Regions from separate parts of the Microbacterium resistens genome, predicted to be linked through region 1. Evidence: riboswitches for the same ligand, from Rfam matches in the RefSeq annotation. Region 1 holds a riboswitch; the other holds the start of a gene.
The links. Region 1 has a riboswitch for FMN ahead of ribD (bifunctional diaminohydroxyphosphoribosylaminopyrimidine deaminase/5-amino-6-(5-phosphoribosylamino)uracil reductase RibD). Riboswitches for the same ligand answer to the same signal wherever they lie in the genome.

Region 1 (4,984 bases):
CCTCGCCGGTCAGGCACTCGGAATGCACGCGCACCAGCGCCGTCTCGCCGGGCTCGCCGGAGACGACCGCGATGTGGTCGGTGCCCGTCACGCGATCCTTGTAGGCGAGGAACCGGAACGTGCCGTGAGTCGTCGGCACGTTCGCGTCGGCGCGGAGGCTCACCCGCCGCCGGCTCGTCGCCGCCGGCGAGGACTCCTCGCGCGGCTCGTGCTCGTCGAGGTAGTCGATGAGCTGCTCGATCGTGATCACGGGGACCCCGTCGCGGGCGCCGAGCTCCTGGAGGCCGGGCAGCCGCATCATGCTGCCGTCCTCCGCCACGACCTCGGCGATCGCCCCGACCGGACGCAGACCCGCCAGTCGCATGAGCTCGACGGCGGCCTCGGTGTGGCCACTGCGTTCGCGGACCCCGCCGTCGACGGCGCGGAGCGGGAGGACATGGCCCGGGCGAATGAGGTCCGAGGCCGTCGACGCGGCATCCGCGAGCACGTTGAGCGTGCGCGCGCGGTCCGAGGCGCTGATGCCGGTGGTGACGCCGGCGGCGGCGTCCACGCTCACCGTGTACGCGGTCGAGCGGGCATCCTCGTTCACCTCGACCATCGGGGGGAGGTTCAGGGCGTCCGCGATGTCGGCGGGCATGGGCGCGCACAGGAAGCCGGAGGACCAGCGCACGGTCCAGGCCACCCACTCGGGCGTGGCCAGCTCGGCCGACAGGATGACGTCGCCCTCGTTCTCGCGGTTCTCGTCGTCGGCGACGATGACGGGCCGTCCGGCGCGCAGCGCGTCGAGGGCCTCGGGGATGGTGGACAGGCTCATCGCGAGCCTCCTTCCGTGCCGGCGTCCGGTGCGCCGGGGGTCTGAGCTGCCGGAGTGTGCGCGCGGAACGCCAGGAGGCGCTCGACGTGACGGGCGAGGACGTCGGTCTCGAGGTTGACCCGATCGCCGACCCGGAGGGCGCCGAGAGTGGTCGCGGCGAGCGTCTCGGGGATGAGGGAGACCTCGAACCAGTGTCCGCTCGCGGCCGTGGGGGCGCTCACGGCGCTGACCGTGAGGGAGGTTCCGGCGACGCTGATCGACCCCTTGTCCACCACCAGCGGCGCCAGGTCCGCAGGCAGGGAGACGCGCAGCACGCTCCACTGCGCACCCGGGCGGACGTCGAGCACCGTGCCGATGCCGTCCACGTGCCCCTGCACGATGTGCCCGCCCAGGCGGGCGCCGACGGGCATCGCCTTCTCGATGTTGACCCGCGTGCCGACCTGCGCGTCGGCGATCGCCGAGACGTCGAGGGTCTGCTTCATGACATCGGCGTCGAAGGTGTCCGTCGTGGAGCCCACGACGGTGAGGCACACGCCGCTCACCGCGATCGACTCCCCGTGCACGGCGTCCGAGGCCGCGCGGGGAGCACGCACGGTGAGCCGCCAGCCGTCTCCGGCCGGGACGATCGCGGTGATCTCGCCGACCTCCTCGATGATTCCGGTGAACATCAGGCTGCTCCTTCGGGGGGTCCGTCGTGGTCGTGGGGCGAGGCGGGCCGGGCGATCGCGAGCAGATCCGCTCCGAGGGGCAGCCACTCGTCCACGACGAGGCGCCGCGCCCCGGAGATGTCGGCGACGCCGATGTCCGTCAGGGCGAGCCGGGGGCCTCCCAGCAGGACCGGCGCGATGTAGGCGAGGACGGCGTCCGCGAGCCCGGCGGCGACGAACGCGCTGGCGAGCGTCGGGCCGCCCTCGACGAAGACGCGCTGGAGGCCGCGGTCATGCAGCAGCAGCAACGCCTCGCGGAGGTCGTGTCCGGGGATCAGGATCGGCTCGTGCGGGTGCTGTCGCAGCGCGGCGTCGGCGGGGACCGCACGGCTGCCGATCACGACAGGGACCGGCTGGTGGTCGAGAAGGCGGCCGCCGTCGCGTGCGGTGAGCGCAGGGTCGTCGGCGAGGACGGTTCCCGTGCCCACGACGATCGCATCCGCCCGGGCACGACGGCGGTGCACGTCGGCGCGCGCGGCGGCGCCGGTGATCCACTGGCTCGACCCGTCGGCCGCGGCCGCGCGTCCGTCCAGGCTCTGGGCCCACTTCACGGTGACGTGCGGGCGCCCGAGACGCTGGGCGGTCATCCAGTCGGCGACGACCTCCCTGGCGGCGTCCGCCTGCTCGCCGGCCTCGACGTCGACGCCGGCGCCGCGCAGGCGCTCGGCCCCGCCCCCCGACAGCTCTCCCGGGTCGTCCAGCGCGTAGACGACGCGCGACACGCCGGCCTCGATGAGGGCGACCGCGCACGGGCCGGTGCGACCGGTGTGGTTGCACGGCTCGAGCGTGACGACCGCGGTGGCGCCGTGCGCGGCGCCGGGAGCGAGGCGGGACAGGGCATCGACCTCGGCGTGCGGGGTCCCGGCGCCGCGATGCCAGCCTTCCGCAAGGGTCTCACCCGTAGGGGAGAGCAGAACGGCGCCGACCTGCGGATTGACGCCGCGGGGACCGCGACGGGCCAGCTCGATGGCGCGCGTCATGGCCGCGCGCTCAGCCGCCGTCGTCGTCATGTGCGTCGTCCCTTTCCGACCTGATCGATGGCTCCGGGGACGCACGTCGAATACTCGCGTGCTGCCTCCTATCCGGACTGACGAGGCTCTGCCTCGCATCACCGTCGGTTCCGGAATTCCACCGGATCGGCCTCGGTCGCGCGGGGCGCGTCCTCGGTTCGCGGACTCTCACCGCCGGTTCGGATTCTCACCGACCCCGGAGCACGTTGATGCTCTGAGTCTCCTCAACGCATCACCCCCGATCTTATTCCGTTGCATCTTTCCCGCGTCTCCGGGTTACTTGAGCAATCGCGAGAGGCGGCGGTCGGCGAGCGTCTTCCCACCGGTCTGACAGGTCGGGCAGTACTCCAGGGACCGGTCCGCGAAGAAGACGCTGCGCACGGTGTCCCCGCAGACGGGGCAGGCCTCGCCGCGTCGGCCGTGGACCTGCATCCCGCGCCGCTTGGCGTCCTTCAGGTCCGCCGGGGGCTTTCCGGAGGCCGCGGCCACCGCCTCGGCCAGGGTGGAGTGCATGGCGTCGTAGAGCCGGGTCACGTCCTCCGGGCCGAGAGAGGCGGCCGCCGCGTACGGCGACATGCGCGCCGCGTGCAGGATCTCGTCCGAGTACGCATTGCCGATCCCGGCTATCACCCCCTGATCGCGCAGGAGCCCCTTGATCTGCGTGCGTCGCCCCTCGAGGAGCGCGGCGAACGTCTCCCTCGTGAAGGCGGGATCCAAGGGGTCAGGGCCGAGCCGGGCGATCCCGGGGACCTCTGCGGGGTCTCGGACGACGTACACGGCCAGGGACTTCTTCGTGCCCGCCTCGGTGAGATCGAAGCCGCTGTCGTCGTCGAAGGCCACGCGGAGGGCGATCGGCGAGCGGCCGGGACGGACCGGGGCGGTCGGCACCTGCTCGTACCAGCGGAGCCACCCGGCCTTGGCGAGATGGAACACGAGGTGCAGGCCTTCGCCGCCCGGCGCCGCGAGGTCCAGGTCGATGAACTTCCCGTGTCGCTGCACGCCCCGCACGGCGGCGCCGGGCAGCGCCGTCAGCGGCGGGTCGAAGGTCTTGAGCGCGGCGATGGCGGACACCGCGGCGCGCGTGAGCGTCAGACCTGTCGTCCTCTCGGCGAGGAAGTCGACGAGACCCTGGACCTCCGGCATCTCGGGCATGCGCCCATCCTGCCACCGGACGCCGACATCCGTGCCGGTCTCGTCCCCGCTCGGTCAGCCCAGATCCACCGGCCAATCGACGGGGGAGCGGTCGTCGGTCGACAGCAGACCCGCCGTCCAGCCGTCGTCGCGGCCGCGGTGGCTGACGAGGGCCTGACGGCGCGTGCCCTCGAAGCGGAAGCCGAGGCCGCGGGCGGTGCGCGCCGACGGGATGTTGCCCTCCACCGCCTGCCACTGGATGCGGGCGAGGCCGAGGTCACGGAAACCCCAGTCGACGACGGCGCGGGCCGCCTCGCTGAGGTAGCCGTGCCCGCGTGCGGCGGGAGCGGTCCAGTACCCGAGCTCTGCGTGCCCGCCCGCGCGGTGTTCGGTGATGTGGTGCAGTCCGACGCACGCGATGAGGGACTCGTCGCGGTAGACGCCCCATACGGCCTCGTTGCCGTCGTCCCAGGCCTGTGCGACGAAGGCGACGAAGTCCTCCGCGTCCTTGCGGGAGTACGGGCTGGGGACCGTCGTCCAGCGCGGGATCTCGGGGTCCTGGCATGCTGCGGTGATCGCGTCGACGTCGGTCTCCGTCGGCGGGCGGAGGACGAGACGATCGGTGTGCAGCACGACGGAATCCATCCCTCCAGGATATCTCGGAGGGGCCGCCGCCCCGGTTCCCGGCCCCGGTCAGCGCCGGTTCTTGGGGCGCCGTTCGGGGATTCGGGGCTCGTTTCGGGGTGTTCTTGTGCCGTAACGAGCCCCAAAACGGGCACCGCCGGCCCGGCGGACCGTCAGACGCGGCGGAGCAGGCCGACCTTGTCGTAGACGTCGGCGAGGGTCGCGTCGGCGACCTCGTCGGCGCGGGCGGCGTTCGCCGCGAGGATGCGGTCGAGCTCGGCCGGGTCCGCGAGCAGCTCCTGCGCACGCTCCCGCACGGGCCCGAACTCCTCCACGACGACCTCGGCGAGACCCTTCTTGAAATCGCCGTAGCCGCGGCCCGCGTACTCGTCCTCGATCGCGGCGACCTGTCGTCCGGTCAGCGCGGCGTAGATCGTGAGCAGGTTGGAGACCCCGGGCTTCTCGTCCCGGTCGTAGCGAACGCTGCCCTCGGTGTCGGTCACCGCGCGCATGATCTTCTTCGCGGACTTCGCCGGGTCGTCCAGCAGCCAGAGGACGCCGGCGTCGCTCTCGGCGGACTTCGACATCTTCGACGTCGGGTTCTGCAGATCGTAGATGCGGGCGGTGTCCTTCTGGATCACCGGCATCGGAATCGTGAACGTCGTCCCGAAGCGGGAGTTGAAGCGCTCGGCGAGGTC
Region 2 (4,984 bases), 300 kb from region 1:
GCAGGGCTTCACCTCCACCCCGCGTCCGCTGGACGGCGTGGCGCCGTTCGTGTGGCACGGCTCGATCCGCACGCCGGAGATCGCCGAGCAGGCCGCCTACTACGGTGACGGCTTCTTCGCGAACAACATCTTCTGGCCGAAGGAGCACTACCAGCGTCTGATCGAGCTGTACCGCCAGCGGTACGCGCACTACGGCCACGGCACGGCCGAGCAGGCCATCGTCGGACTCGGCGGGCAGGCCTTCATCCGCCCGAACTCGCAGGACGCCGTGAACGAGTTCCGTCCGTACTTCGACAACGCCCCGGTCTACGGACACGGACCGTCGATGGAGGACTTCACCGAGATGACCCCGCTCACCGTGGGGTCGCCTCAGCAGGTGATCGACCGCTACGCCGCCATGCGCGACCACTTCGGCGACTACCAGCGCCAGCTGTTCCTGATGGACCACGCGGGCCTGCCCCTCAAGATCGTCCTGGAGCAGATCGACCTGCTCGGCGGCGAGGTGGTCCCGGTGCTGCGCAAGGAGCTGGCCCAGAACCGGCCGGCGACGGTGCCCGACGCCCCGACGCACGCCGCGCGGGTGAAGGCCGTGTACGGCGACGGCCCGGCGCGCCAGGCGCGCCCGGGAGCGAACCGCGGGGACAACCTCACCGCCGGGTCGCCGTACCAGGACGGCGGAGCGGTTCCGCCGGCCGCGGGGTCGGCGTTCGGCGCCGCCGCCACGAAGGGAGCGAACTGACATGGACGCACGTCGTATCGCCGTCGTCTCGGCGGGGCTGTCGAACCCGTCGTCGACCCGGATGCTCGCCGATCGCCTCGCGGCGGAGACGGCCAAGGCCCTGGCGGAGCGTGACATCGAGGTGTCGGTCGACGTGATCGAGCTGCGCGACCTCGCCCACGACATCACGAACAACCTGCTCACGGGCTTCGCGCCCCCGGCGCTCGAGACGGCGATCAACACCGTCGTCTCCGCCGATGCGGTGATCGCGGTCACGCCGATCTTCTCGACGAGCTACTCGGGGCTGTTCAAGTCGTTCATCGACGTGCTCGACCCCGATGCGCTCACCGGTACCCCGGTGCTCATCGGGGCCAACGCCGGCACCGCCCGGCACTCGCTCGCGATCGACTACGCGATCCGTCCGCTGTTCACCTACCTGCACGCGGAGCCGGTGCCGACGGGCGTGTTCGCCGCCTCCAGCGACTGGGGCGCGAACGCGGACGACGTCGCTCCGTTGAGCTCGCGGGTCGAGCGCGGCGCCCGGGAGCTCGCCGAGGCGATCGCCCGCCGGGAGCCGGCGGGCGGTGCGGATCCGTTCGACCCGGCGACGTACCTCGGCCAGGGGAAGTCCTTCGGGCACTTGCTCGGCGGTCTCGCCGGAGAGTGAGCGGGGCGTACCCGGGTGGTTCGGGGCGCGGGGTGGGGCTGATCGGCCCCACCCCGCGCCCCGATCGTCGGTATCGGACCCCGATCAGCCGATCGCGTCGAGGCTGGTGAGCGTGCCGGACACGGCGTCGGCGAGCTCGCGCCCCTTCACGGCGAAGTGCCGGCTGAAGTAGTCGCTGTGCTCCTGGTGCCCGTGGAAGTGGTGCGGCGTCAGCACCGCTGAGAACACCGGGACGTCCGTGTCGAGCTGCACCCGCATGAGCGCGTCCACGACCGTGGCGGCGACGAAGTCGTGCCGGTAGATCCCGCCGTCCACGACCAGCGCGCTGGTGGCGACGGCGGCATATCGGCCGCTGCGGGCGAGACGCGTCACGTGCAGGGGGATCTCGAAAGCGCCGGGGACGCGGAACACGTCGACGTCGTCGAGACCGAGCTCGCCGAGACGGGCGATGAACGCCGTCACGGCCTCGTCGACGATCTCGGCGTGCCACTGCGCGGCGACGATGGCGATCTTGGACATGAGGGAACCTCTTTCCGTCCTCTCTCATCCGGACTGTGACCGTCGGCCCCGGGTTCGCACCGGGTCGGCGGTCCCCGCCATGGGGACCGTTCGCGGGCTCGCGCGGACAACGCCGCGACACCGCCGGTGGGGATTTCCGCCCCGCCCTGAGGACGGCTACGACGCTACCACCGGCGACCGTGCGATCCTGTCGGCGGCACCATGGCTCAGTGCTCGGCACCAGCCGGTGTCACTCAGTACCAGCCGGTGTTCTCGGAGTGCTGCCACGCACCGCACGGGGAGCCGTAGCGGTCCGCGATGTAGCCGAGTCCCCAGTCCACCTGCGTGCGCCCGTTGGTCCGCCAGTCCGGGCCCGCGCTCGCCATCTTCTCGCCGGGCAGCGCCTGCGGGATGCCGTAGGCGCCGCTGGACGGGTTCATGGCATCGGCGCGCCAGCCGGACTCGCGGTTCCACAGCAGCACCAGGCACTCGAACTGGTCCCCGCCCCACCCCCATCCGGCGAGGGCTCCGCGCGCGTAGTCCTGGGCGCCCTGGGGATCGACGATCACCTCGGGCGGTGCCGGAGCCGGTTCGGGCGCGGGCTCCGGGTCGGGCGCGGGGGCCGGTTCGGGCTCCGGTGCCGGGGCGGGTGCCGGGGCTGGGGCAGGCGCCGGCGCGGGATCGCCTCCGGGCGCCGGGGCCGGAGCGGCAGGGGGCGCCGCCGGCGGCTCGTTCTCGAGCTGCTGGCCGATCCAGTACCGTCGCTCCGTCTCCGCGGTGGTGTCCTTCAGCGCGGCCAGCTGGGCGTAGAGCGTGTCGACGTGTCCCCGGAGTCCGGAGACCGTCGTGGCCTCGGTGTCCGCCGCCTCTGCGGCCTTCTGGGCCGCCCTCTCCGCGTCGGCGGCGAGAGCGGCGCGGGCGCGCTCGGCCTCGGCCGCCTGATCGCGCAGCGTCGAAGCCAGGGCGGCATCGGCCTGCGAGCGACGGGCGAGCGTCGCCCAGGTCTCGTCGAGACGGTCGAGGACGCCGAGGCGGGTGAGGAGCTCATCGGGATCGGCCGCGGTGAACAGCCGCACGGCGGTCGGCGCGGCGGACTCGGCGCGATAGCGACCGGCGGCCAGGGCCCCGGATGCGCTCCGGGTCTCGTCGAGGGCTCGGGCCGCGTCCTCGCTCTGCGCCGCGAGCAACTCGGCGCGCTGGGCCGCGGCGTCGGCCTCGGCGCGTGCGGTCTTCGCGGCGGTGGCCGCGTCGAGGGCGGTCCGCGAGGTAGTGGCGGCCTGCGACTGCGCAGCGCTCAGCGCCGTCTCGATCCGTGTGATCTGCGCCTGGGTCGCCTGCTCGTCGCCGCGGGCGCTCTGCACGTCCTCCCACGTCGGATAGTCCTCGGCGTGCCCGGCCACGGGGGCGGCGACGAGGAGTCCGGCCGCGAGCACGAGCGCGCTCCCCAGGCGCGCCCCGACGGCGCGCGCGTGACGCCCGCGGGCGGTCGATCGTGCAGTGCTCACCCGCTCGACGCTAATCCTCCCGTGCGCGGATCGCCACCCGGGCCGCTCGCCGTCCGCCGGAGACAGAGAGGAGGGAGGACCGGACGGACCGGTCCTCCCTCCTCGCCGACGGTGTCTCAGCCGCTCTTGCGTCGGAACTCGCGCTTCATCTGCGGGGCCGCGGTCGCGTGGACGGCGGAGTCGCCGTCGAGGTGCGCCTCGCCGTTGCGGTGCCGCGCGTTCTTCTTCTCGAGCGCCTCCTTGAACTTGCGCTTCATCTCCTCAGAGGGGACGGCATTGTCTTCGGTACTCATGCGCGCCAGCCTACTGTTCGCCCCGCCGCGGAGGGGAGGGCCGTCGGGCGCGCCGCGCTCCCGTGACGGCGACGTCGATCAGGAGGCCGATCCCGACCGCCAGCGCCACGGACACCACGATCGCCACCAGCGGCCCGCCCGGGACGATCGCGGCGATCGCCGCTCCGATCGCCGCCTGGTAGGCCGCCCACCCTGTCGCCGCGAGGACCACCAGTCCCAGGTACCGCGGCGGGTGGATCCGGGACGCGCCGGCGACGAGGTTGACCGCCAACCGGGCGAAGGGGACGAACCGGGCGGTGAACAGCACCGTGGCGGTCCCTCGATCCAGGCGGCCGCGCGCCCACTCCAGTGCCGCCCGGACCCGGCGCGAGCGCATCCACCGCCACCGCTCGACCCCGACCCCGCGTCCGATGAGATAGCAGGCCACGTCGCCGACGGCGGCGGCTGCCGCAGCGCAGAGGACGACCGCCCACAGCGCGGGCGAGCCGAGCGACACCGCGAGCGCGCCGAGCGCCGTCACCGCGATCTCGCCGGGCACGACGACGAAGAAGGCGTCGCCCACGACCAGCAGCGCCATGAGCGCCAGTCCCCACGGACCGGTGAGCACGGCATCCAATCCCTCGGGAAGCACGGATCCACTGTCGTCGCGCCGGGTGAACGGAAACCAACGGGCGGATAGCCGGTGTCCGGCGCGCATGCATCCGGTGAACACTGGGCGATCCGGCCGGCTTCGCGCGTCCGGGGCGCATCCGCCCCGCCATCCTGGGACCGTGAGAGTAGCGATCGTCACCGAATCCTTCCTCCCGCATATGAACGGCGTGACCGGTTCCGTGCTGCAGATCCTCCGGCATCTGGAGCGCACGGGCCACGAGGCCCACGTGATCGCCCCCGCGGCGCGCGAGATGCCGCGACGGTCCGGACATGCCACGGTCGAGGCGATTCCCAGCATGGCGCTTCCCGGCTATCGCTCCGTCCGCGTCGGGGCCTCCACCACCCTGCGGGTGACCCGCGCGCTGGAGCGGTTCGCTCCCGACGTCGTCCACCTCGCGTCGCCGTTCGCGCTGGGATGGCGGGGCGTGCTGGCGGCGGAGCGGCTCGGCGTGCCCGCCGTCGCCGCCTACCAGACCGATGTCGCGGCGTACACGGCGCGCTACGGGGTGGCTCTCACCACCGCGCTCGCCGAGGCGCACATCGCGCGACTGCACCGCCGGGCGACCCTCACCCTCGCCCCGTCGTCCGAGTCGGCGGATCAGCTCGCGCGGCTGGGCGTGGACCGCGTGCGCCGATGGGGGCGGGGCGTCGA

Region 2: another riboswitch for FMN. It lies ahead of K8F61_RS06960 (6,7-dimethyl-8-ribityllumazine synthase); the one in region 1 lies ahead of ribD (bifunctional diaminohydroxyphosphoribosylaminopyrimidine deaminase/5-amino-6-(5-phosphoribosylamino)uracil reductase RibD).

Annotation. Positions count from the first base shown of each region.
Region 1 covers NZ_CP082781.1:1,722,748-1,727,731, reverse strand. Annotated here, with positions in the region: gene ribA (GTP cyclohydrolase II) at 1-814, opposite strand, end outside; gene K8F61_RS08300 (riboflavin synthase) at 811-1,482, opposite strand; gene ribD (bifunctional diaminohydroxyphosphoribosylaminopyrimidine deaminase/5-amino-6-(5-phosphoribosylamino)uracil reductase RibD) at 1,482-2,531, opposite strand; FMN riboswitch at 2,587-2,739, opposite strand; gene K8F61_RS08290 (Fpg/Nei family DNA glycosylase) at 2,808-3,683, opposite strand; gene K8F61_RS08285 (GNAT family N-acetyltransferase) at 3,738-4,307, opposite strand; gene trpS (tryptophan--tRNA ligase) at 4,460-4,984, opposite strand, start outside.
Region 2 covers NZ_CP082781.1:1,421,215-1,426,198, reverse strand. Annotated here, with positions in the region: gene K8F61_RS06970 (LLM class flavin-dependent oxidoreductase) at 1-739, shown strand, start outside; gene K8F61_RS06965 (FMN reductase) at 741-1,385, shown strand; gene K8F61_RS06960 (6,7-dimethyl-8-ribityllumazine synthase) at 1,470-1,904, opposite strand; FMN riboswitch at 1,917-2,062, opposite strand; gene K8F61_RS06955 (aggregation-promoting factor C-terminal-like domain-containing protein) at 2,138-3,388, opposite strand; gene K8F61_RS06950 (DUF5302 domain-containing protein) at 3,505-3,681, opposite strand; gene K8F61_RS06945 (DedA family protein) at 3,692-4,312, opposite strand; gene K8F61_RS06940 (GDSL-type esterase/lipase family protein) at 4,452-4,984, shown strand, end outside.